DNA from 2 places in the Vagococcus jeotgali genome. Region 1 is predicted to be linked to the other one. Evidence: a T-box and tRNA genes for the amino acid it is inferred to sense, from the RefSeq annotation. Region 1 holds a T-box; the other holds one or more tRNA genes.
What was found. A T-box is a leader RNA that pairs with one kind of tRNA and senses whether it is charged. The one in region 1 lies ahead of cysS (cysteine--tRNA ligase), so its partner is inferred to be a tRNA-Cys.
Positions count from the first base shown of each region.

Region 2: it encodes a tRNA-Cys, which carries the amino acid that the T-box ahead of cysS (cysteine--tRNA ligase) is inferred to sense. The anticodon was not compared.

Region 1 is NZ_CP142146.1:262,461-266,719, reverse strand. It holds gene rlmB (23S rRNA (guanosine(2251)-2'-O)-methyltransferase RlmB) at 1-108, opposite strand, end outside; gene VSF34_RS01430 (Mini-ribonuclease 3) at 101-508, opposite strand; gene cysS (cysteine--tRNA ligase) at 505-1,923, opposite strand; T-box leader at 1,977-2,185, opposite strand; gene gltX (glutamate--tRNA ligase) at 2,170-3,645, opposite strand; gene VSF34_RS01415 (PIN/TRAM domain-containing protein) at 3,755-4,259, opposite strand, start outside.
Region 2 is NZ_CP142146.1:636,920-641,178, reverse strand. It holds gene VSF34_RS03350 (lysozyme family protein) at 1-305, opposite strand, end outside; gene VSF34_RS03345 (IS256 family transposase) at 481-1,650, opposite strand; partial or broken gene VSF34_RS03340 (transposase) at 1,972-2,157, shown strand; tRNA gene VSF34_RS03335 (tRNA-Leu) at 2,301-2,384, opposite strand; tRNA gene VSF34_RS03330 (tRNA-Cys) at 2,390-2,460, opposite strand; tRNA gene VSF34_RS03325 (tRNA-Gln) at 2,476-2,547, opposite strand; tRNA gene VSF34_RS03320 (tRNA-His) at 2,569-2,641, opposite strand; tRNA gene VSF34_RS03315 (tRNA-Trp) at 2,656-2,726, opposite strand; tRNA gene VSF34_RS03310 (tRNA-Tyr) at 2,734-2,814, opposite strand; tRNA gene VSF34_RS03305 (tRNA-Phe) at 2,818-2,890, opposite strand; tRNA gene VSF34_RS03300 (tRNA-Asp) at 2,896-2,968, opposite strand; tRNA gene VSF34_RS03295 (tRNA-Glu) at 3,002-3,073, opposite strand; tRNA gene VSF34_RS03290 (tRNA-Ser) at 3,099-3,188, opposite strand; tRNA gene VSF34_RS03285 (tRNA-Asn) at 3,217-3,290, opposite strand; rRNA gene rrf (5S ribosomal RNA) at 3,301-3,416, opposite strand; rRNA gene VSF34_RS03275 (23S ribosomal RNA) at 3,494-4,259, opposite strand, start outside.

The sequences.
Region 1 (4,259 bases):
TTCAACCAACATATCGCGTTGAGCTTGTTTTCCTCGGTGGTTGTCTCGTGACTTTTTGTGATGATTTTTTTTACTAAAATCTGGTTTTTCTCTTCTTTGTCTACTCATTTGTCTTCTCTCCTATTTCTTTAATACACCAAGTGATTAACTCTTCCATCCTCATCTTTTGACCAGTCAAATGTAAATAACCCATTAATGCTTCAAATCCAGTTGACGAGCGATATACAAATACTGAGGTGTTTTTAGCACTCGTATGACTTTTAGCATTACGCCCACGTTTGTATACTTTTAACTCCTCTTCTGAGAGCATATCAGTCTCCATCATCTTTTCGATTAAATAATGTTGTCCTTTGGCTGATACATAGTTTGTTGCCATGCGGTGTAGTTGATTAGGACGAGTATGCCCTGATCTCACTAAGTAATCACGGATATAGGTTTCATAAATAGCATCACCCACATATGCTAATGTCAATCCACTTAATAAATTATAATCTTTTTCTTTTGTCATGACTTTCTACTCCATCTTGTTCCTTGAGGGGTATCTTTCAATATAATTCCCTGCTCTTTTAACATGTCACGAATCTCATCACTTCTAGCAAAATCTTTATTGACTCTTGCCTCAACACGCTCTTTAATTAAGTTATCAATTTCTTCATCCAATAGATCATTATCTTTTTTTAGATCAATACCAAAAATAAGTAATAATTCTTCCAATGTTTCTTGGAAAATAGATAGCACTACTTTTGATAGCTCTTTTCTTTCAAGATATAAATTCAATTCTTTAACTAAACTATAAACAGCTGTGATTCCATTAGCTGCATTAAAATCATCATCCATCTCTTGAATAAACATGTCTCTTAATTTATAGATTTGATCCATCATATGAGTATCATCTTCTAAGTATTCACTTGCTAAGTCTATTCTAAATTTACTAGCCTCATAACTATTTTTTATTCTAGTCAAATTAGCTGTTGCTTCTTGAAGAATCACTTCATTAAAGGGCATTGGTCTTCTATAATGAGTTGTTGATAGAGCAAAACGGACAACCTCAGGAGAAACAGTTTTCATAAGCTCATGGGCTGTGACAAAATTACCTAAAGACTTACTCATCTTCTCACCTGACTCACCAACTGTTAAGTAAGCATTATGCATCCAGTAATTAGCAAACGTCTTACCTGTTTTGGCTTCACTTTGAGCGATTTCATTTTCATGATGAGGAAACTCTAAATCTTGTCCTCCAGCATGAATATCAATCGTTGCTCCTAAATGCTTTGTAGCCATAACTGAACACTCAATATGCCAACCAGGACGTCCCTCTCCCCAAGGTGACTTCCATGATACTTCTCCTTCTTTAGCTTGCTTCCATAAAGCAAAGTCAATTGGATCAATTTTTTTAGCTTGTTCATCACCTGTACGTTGACTAGCTCCTACCTCTAATTCATCAATAGTTTTATTACTTAACTGTCCATAGTTACCAAATTCGCGGGTTTTAAAATAAACACCCCCCTCGGATTCATAAGCATAGCCTTTTTCAATCAACTCTTCAACAAAAGCAATAATGTCATCAATATGATCAATCACACGAGGGTGTAAGTTTGCAGGTTGAATATTTAATTTTTCCGTATCTTCCTTAAATGCCTCAATATATTTATCTGCCAAAGCTTTTGTTGTTAGTCCTTCTTCTTTAGCTGTGCGAATAATTTTATCATCTACATCAGTAAAATTCGATACATACGTTACACTATAACCACGGTACTCAAAGTAACGACGGATTGTATCAAAAGCCACTGTACTTCTAGCATTACCTATATGAATATAATTATAAACAGTCGGGCCACATAAATACATGCTCACTTCATTTGGTTTTAATGGTTTAAATTCTTCTTTTTTACGAGTTAAGGTATTATAAATGACAATACTCATCTTTTTTCTCTCCTTTGGTTAACGTATAAAAAAACGCCTATTAGTCAACTAAACTAAAAGACGTTCTCACGTGGTTCCACTTTTTTTTATAGACAAAAAATCGTGCCTAACTTTTAATAGTTAACGCCTATTACACGTACCTGGCTAATTAGTCACCAAGTCTACTCAAAGAGGCACTTCATAGAACTTTGACACTTGTTCACACCAACCACAAGCTCTCTTAAGACAATAGCCCTACTACTTTTCTTATCCTTGTATTTCTTTCATTGCTTGATCAATATGATCAAAGACTTTTTCTTTTCCAAGTAATAGAATTGTTTCAGCTAATTCTGGACCATGCATTTGACCACTCACAGCTACACGAATTGGCATAAATAATTGTTTTCCTTTGACACCTGTTTCTTTTTGAACAGCTTTAATAGCTTTTTTAATACTAGGTACGTCAAAAGCTTCTATCTCAGTTAAAGCTACTTTAAAAGCTTCAAGAACAGTTGGAACTTGCTCTTCTTTTAATACACTAACAGCAGCATCATCAAAAGCTAATACTTCACTAAAGAATAAACCTGATAAATCAACAATCTCACTTGCAAAACTCATTTGTGGTTGGTATAAGCTCACCAACTCTTCAACCCATGCTAATTTTTCTGGTGTTGGATTTTCTTCCACTAAGCCATCTTTGATTAAAAATGGTAGACACATCTCTGCCATCACTTTTGAATCAAGTTGTTTCATATATTGATTACTAATCCATTCAAGTTTTTTATTATCAAAAGCTGCTGGGGATTTACCTAAACGATCAGCATCAAACATCTTAATAAATTCCTCTTGACTGAAAATTTCATCTTCCCCAACTGGTGACCAACCAAGTAAGCTGATGAAGTTAAACATGGCTTCTGGTTGATAACCTAAATCACGGTATTGTTCGATAAATTGTAAAATCGTTTCATCACGTTTACTTAACTTTTTACCAGTTTCACTGTTAATAATTAACGTCATATGACCAAACGTTGGCGGTGTCCAACCAAATGCTTCATACACCATTAATTGCTTAGGTGTGTTAGCAATATGATCATCCCCACGTAGTACATGAGTGATTTTCATTAAATAATCATCCACTGCTACAGCAAAGTTATATGTCGGCATACCATCACGTTTTAAAATAACAAAATCCCCACCAACACTGTCTGCTTCAAAGGTGATATTACCTTTAACCATATCATTAAACGTATACTCACTACCTTTAGGAACTCTAAAGCGGACAACTGGCTTAATCCCTTGAGCTTCTTTAGTAGCTTGTTGTTCTGGTGTTAAATGAGCACATTTCCCGTTATAACGTGGAATTTGATTGTGACTTCTTTGAATTTCACGATCAACTTCTAATTCTTCTTCAGTACAGTAACACTTATATGCTAAATTACTTGCTAATAATTGATCGATTAAGGGTAAGTATAAATCTTGTCTTTCAGATTGACGGTAAGGGCCGTACTCTCCTGGATTTTCAGGGGATTCATCCCAGTCAATATTTAACCAAGCTAAATTATCTAATTGGCTTTTTTCTCCACCTTCAATATTACGTTTTTGATCGGTATCTTCGATTCTTATTACGAAATCTCCGTTATTGTGACGAGCGAATAGATAGTTAAATAATGCTGTTCTTGCATTTCCTATATGTAGATGTCCTGTTGGACTTGGTGCATAACGCACTCTTACTTTGTTTGCCATGTTATCGACCTTCCTTGTTGACGTATTTTATTTAAAAAACGTTATTACAACCAGTTTACAATCATTTTCATCATTAGTAAAGGTTCTTCCTTTAGACTTTCTTAATAAATTAAGAATCACCTTTAATCGTTGTTTGAGAATGACTTGGCTTAGCAAAAATCATGCGACCTGCTGCTGTTTGTAAGGCACTTGTCACGACGACTTTAATCTTTTCATTCATGAAATGTTTCCCATCTTCTACCACAACCATCGTACCATCATCTAAGTAAGCAACACCTTGCTGGCGTTCTGTTCCGTCTTTCATCACCATCACTTCCATTGTTTCTCCTGGTATGACAACAGGCTTAATCGCATTAGCTAAAGCATTAATATTAAATACTGGCACGTTTTGAAACTCACTCACTTTATTTAGGTTATAGTCATTTGTCACAACCACACCATCCAACAACTTAGCTAACTTAATTAATTTGCTATCCACTTCTTGAATATCCTCAAAATCACCTTCATACATTTCAACTGAAATATCAGGTTCTTTTTGAAGAGCATTTAAAATATCTAAACCACGGCGACCCCTCACACGTTTTAAGCTGTCACCAGAATCAGCAATATATTGT
Region 2 (4,259 bases), 370 kb from region 1:
TGAATAACACCATTTCTGATACTTTCCTCTTGTGACATCACTTTATTTTGCTCACCATATTTACTCTCACTACTTTGCATGATATCAATTTGTTTTCCTTTAGTTTCTGTAAAAATAATACTCAGGACTAAATCCTCATACTCTAACAGGTCCTCTTCCTCGAGTACTTGTTGAACAAGAGGTTTCCATTGAAGTGTTTGCCGAATATAGCTTGTCATTTGAATAATATATAGTGATATCCCAACTATAACTAACACAAGAAAACTAACCACAACACCCTTTAACCATGCTGTTTTCTTATTCACTGTGTACATCTCCTCATTTAAAACTGTGTCTCATTTTTACATATGTTTATCACAATTTCAAGTCTTATACTTTTAAAATAATAATATAATTAAGATAACTTATTTATAGTAGCTTTGTAGTGAAGGTTGCGTCAAGAATTATGTGTAAATGGAAAATCCATTCCATTTTTTTAAGTTAAAACATTGATTCTAATGTATCTTGTATTTCCTTAAATCCTTTATGTACTCTGCCTAAAAATTTTTGGTTATATTCATTGAACTGAGAAACAAGGAATCTCTCCAGAGATTCTTCATTAGGAAATTGTTCTTTTCTCTTTGTATATTTTTTTAACTGTTTATTAAATCCCTCAATCAAGTTAGTTGAGTAGATAGTTCTTCTGATTGATGGTGGGAAGTTATAGAAAGTTAATATAGCAGGATTCAAGAGTAATTTAACTACTCGTGGATACTGCTTTTTCCATTTATCTATCATAAAACTTATTTGATTCATAGCTTCTTCTTTTGAAGCTGCTTGATAAACCAATTTGAAATCATTACAGACTTCTTGTCGATCACTAACACGAACCTTATGAGCAATATTTCTAGAGATATGGACACAACATTGTTGAAATTGAGCATTTGGATAGACACTATGGATACTATCGTGAATACCACTTAAACCATCAGTTACAACTAATAAAACCTCTTCTAAACCACGATCTTTTAAATCTTGAAGTATCTCTTTCCAAACATAAGCAGATTCGGTTGGAGCAATAGTAAATCCTAGAACCTCTTTGGTTCCATCCAATCGAATGCCTATCACAATATAAACGGCTTCTTTTGATACGGTTTGTCTCTTTAAAGGAATATGAGTAGCATCCATAAAAATGACTGAGTATTTAGCTTCTAAAGTTCTTTCTTTAAAAGCCAAAACATCTTCAGATACGATTTTACTCATGTTTGAAATAGTTTGTGGTGTGTAATAATGACCATACATTTTTTCAATTAGATCAGAGATTTCAGACATAGTGATCCCTTTTTTAAATAGCTGAATAATAGTAGTTTCTAAGGAATCATTGGTTCTTTTATAGGCTGGTAATGTTTGTTGGGAAAATTCTCCATTTCTATCTCTAGGAATCACCAAATTTAATTCTCCATATTCTGTTTTAAATGAACGTGAGTAATTCCCATTGCGGGAATTACCTGAATTAAATCCAGCTCTATCATACTTTTCGTAGTCAAGAAACGCTGTTAATTCAGCCTGTAATAATGAGTTGATAGCGAGTTCTAAATGACGACGAAATAAATCATCTAAATCACCTTTATTAATTAGTGTTTCCATTATTTCTGTAGTAAAATGAGTCATGAGAAAGTCCTCCTATAAAATTTCTGTGTCGTAACTTTAATTTTACAGAATGGACTTTCTCTTTTTCTACCCTAAATTTCTATTTACACAAAATATTTTACCCTATCGTAGTGAATCCTATTGATGAATATTTCCATTAATACGATGTCTTGCTTTTTAACATAAAATTGAAAAACTACTTTCTTACAATACGACTGTAAGAATAGCTTATGATGACATTTCGGAATTAAAATATTCCTATGAAACAAATAATTTAGCACTTTTTTAAAATTAACTAACTCTGTTTATACTGAATTATCTAAAGAATTTAAAGTCAAATTCAAAACATTCCAAACCTTCAGGCAGGGTGTTACCAATGCTTTAAATCATTCTTATTCAAATGGTTTTTTAGAAGGAATTAACAACCGAATCAAAGCTATCAAACGAACAGCCTATGGGTACCGAAATTTCTTAACTTTTAAGCGACGGATTTTCCTTATTCAAGGCCAATCATTTCAATTTAATTAAAAAGAAGAAGGAGGAAAAATCCCCCTTCTTCTAATGCCCTTATTTTATCAATTTTTAAATATCAACACGATTTGACGAAGATCCAAAAAAACAACCCGTTGAAGGTTGTTTTTTGTTATATTACCAACTTGAATTTACTTTAATACCGGTGGCCGGGTTCGAACCGGCACGATCTTTCAATCACAGGATTTTGAGTCCAGCGCGTCTGCCAATTCCGCCACACCGGCTAAAAAGGCGGTAACCGGATTTGAACCGATGATAAAGGTGTTGCAGACCTCTGCCTTACCACTTGGCTATACCGCCTTAAAATAAAAAAAACTGGGCTAGCTGGATTCGAACCAACGAGTGACGGAGTCAAAGTCCGTTGCCTTACCGCTTGGCTATAGCCCAAAAGATAATATAAAATATAAAGGCGACTGATGGGAATCGAACCCACGAATGCCGGAGCCACAATCCGGTGCGTTAACCACTTCGCCACAATCGCCATATTTATATTAACAGGGGTAGTAGGACTCGAACCCACGCTGACGGTTTTGGAGACCGTAGTTCTACCACTAAACTATACCCCTTGAAGAATGGAGGGGGGCAGATTCGAACTGCCGAACCCTAAGGAGCGGATTTACAGTCCGCCGCGTTTAGCCACTTCGCTACCCCTCCAAATGGCGCAAGACAGAATCGAACTGCCGACACACGGAGCTTCAATCCGTTGCTCTACCAACTGAGCTACTGCGCCAATAACGGTCCCGACGGGAATCGAACCCGCGATCTCCTGCGTGACAGGCAGGCATGTTAACCCCTACACCACGGAACCATTTTGGTTTTACTATTCACTTTTAAGTAAATATGACCCGTACGGGATTCGAACCCGTGATACCGCCGTGAAAGGGCGGTGTCTTAACCACTTGACCAACGGGCCATTCTTTTGAATCATCTCAATAAAATGGAGAGTAAGGGATTCGAACCCTTGAGACAGTTATCACCGCCTACATGAATTCCAATCATGCTCCTTCGGCCAACTCGGACAACTCTCCGAATTTTACACAAATTAATTTATGAGAACTCCGGCAGTAGGACTCGAACCTACGACATCATGATTAACAGTCATGCGCTACTACCAACTGAGCTATGCCGGAATGATACAAAGCGTAGCAGCGTCCTACCCTCACAAGGGGAAACCCCTCACTACTCTCGGCGCTAAAAAGCTTAACTTCTGTGTTCGGCATGGTTACAGGTGTATCCTTTTTGCCATCACCACTACACTTTTGTATCTATATGAGTGATTATTCACTCAAAACTGGATTTGAAATTAGACAACATATAATCGTCCACCGCTTATGTGGTTAAGTCCTCGACCGATTAGTACTAGTCCGCTCCATGCATCACTGCACTTCCACTTCTAGCCTATCTACCTGATAATCTTTCAGGGGTCTTACTTTCTTAAAGAAATGGGAAATCTAATCTTGAGGGGGGCTTCACGCTTAGATGCTTTCAGCGTTTATCCCGTCCATACATAGCTACCCAGCAATGCCCTTGGCAGAACAACTGGTACACCAGAGGTATGTCCATCCCGGTCCTCTCGTACTAAGGACAGCTCCTCTCAAATTTCCAACGCCCGCGACGGATAGGGACCGAACTGTCTCACGACGTTCTGAACCCAGCTCGCGTGCCGCTTTAATGGGCGAACAGCCCAACCCTTGGGACCGACTACAGCCCCAGGATGCGACGAGCCGACATCGAGGTGCCAAACCTCCCCGTCGATGTGAACTCTTGGGGGAGATAAGCCTGTTATCCCCAGGGTAGCTTTTATCCGTTGAGCGATGGCCCTTCCATGCGGAACCACCGGATCACTAAGCCCGACTTTCGTCCCTGCTCGAGTTGTAACTCTCGCAGTCAAGCTCCCTTTTGCCTTTACACTCTACGAATGATTTCCAACCATTCTGAGGGAACCTTTGGGCGCCTCCGTTACTTTTTAGGAGGCGACCGCCCCAGTCAAACTGTCCATCTGACACTGTCTCCCATCACGATTAGTGATGCGGGTTAGAATGGTCATAACACAAGGGTAGTATCCCACCAGCGCCTCTCTCGAAACTAGCGTCCCGAGT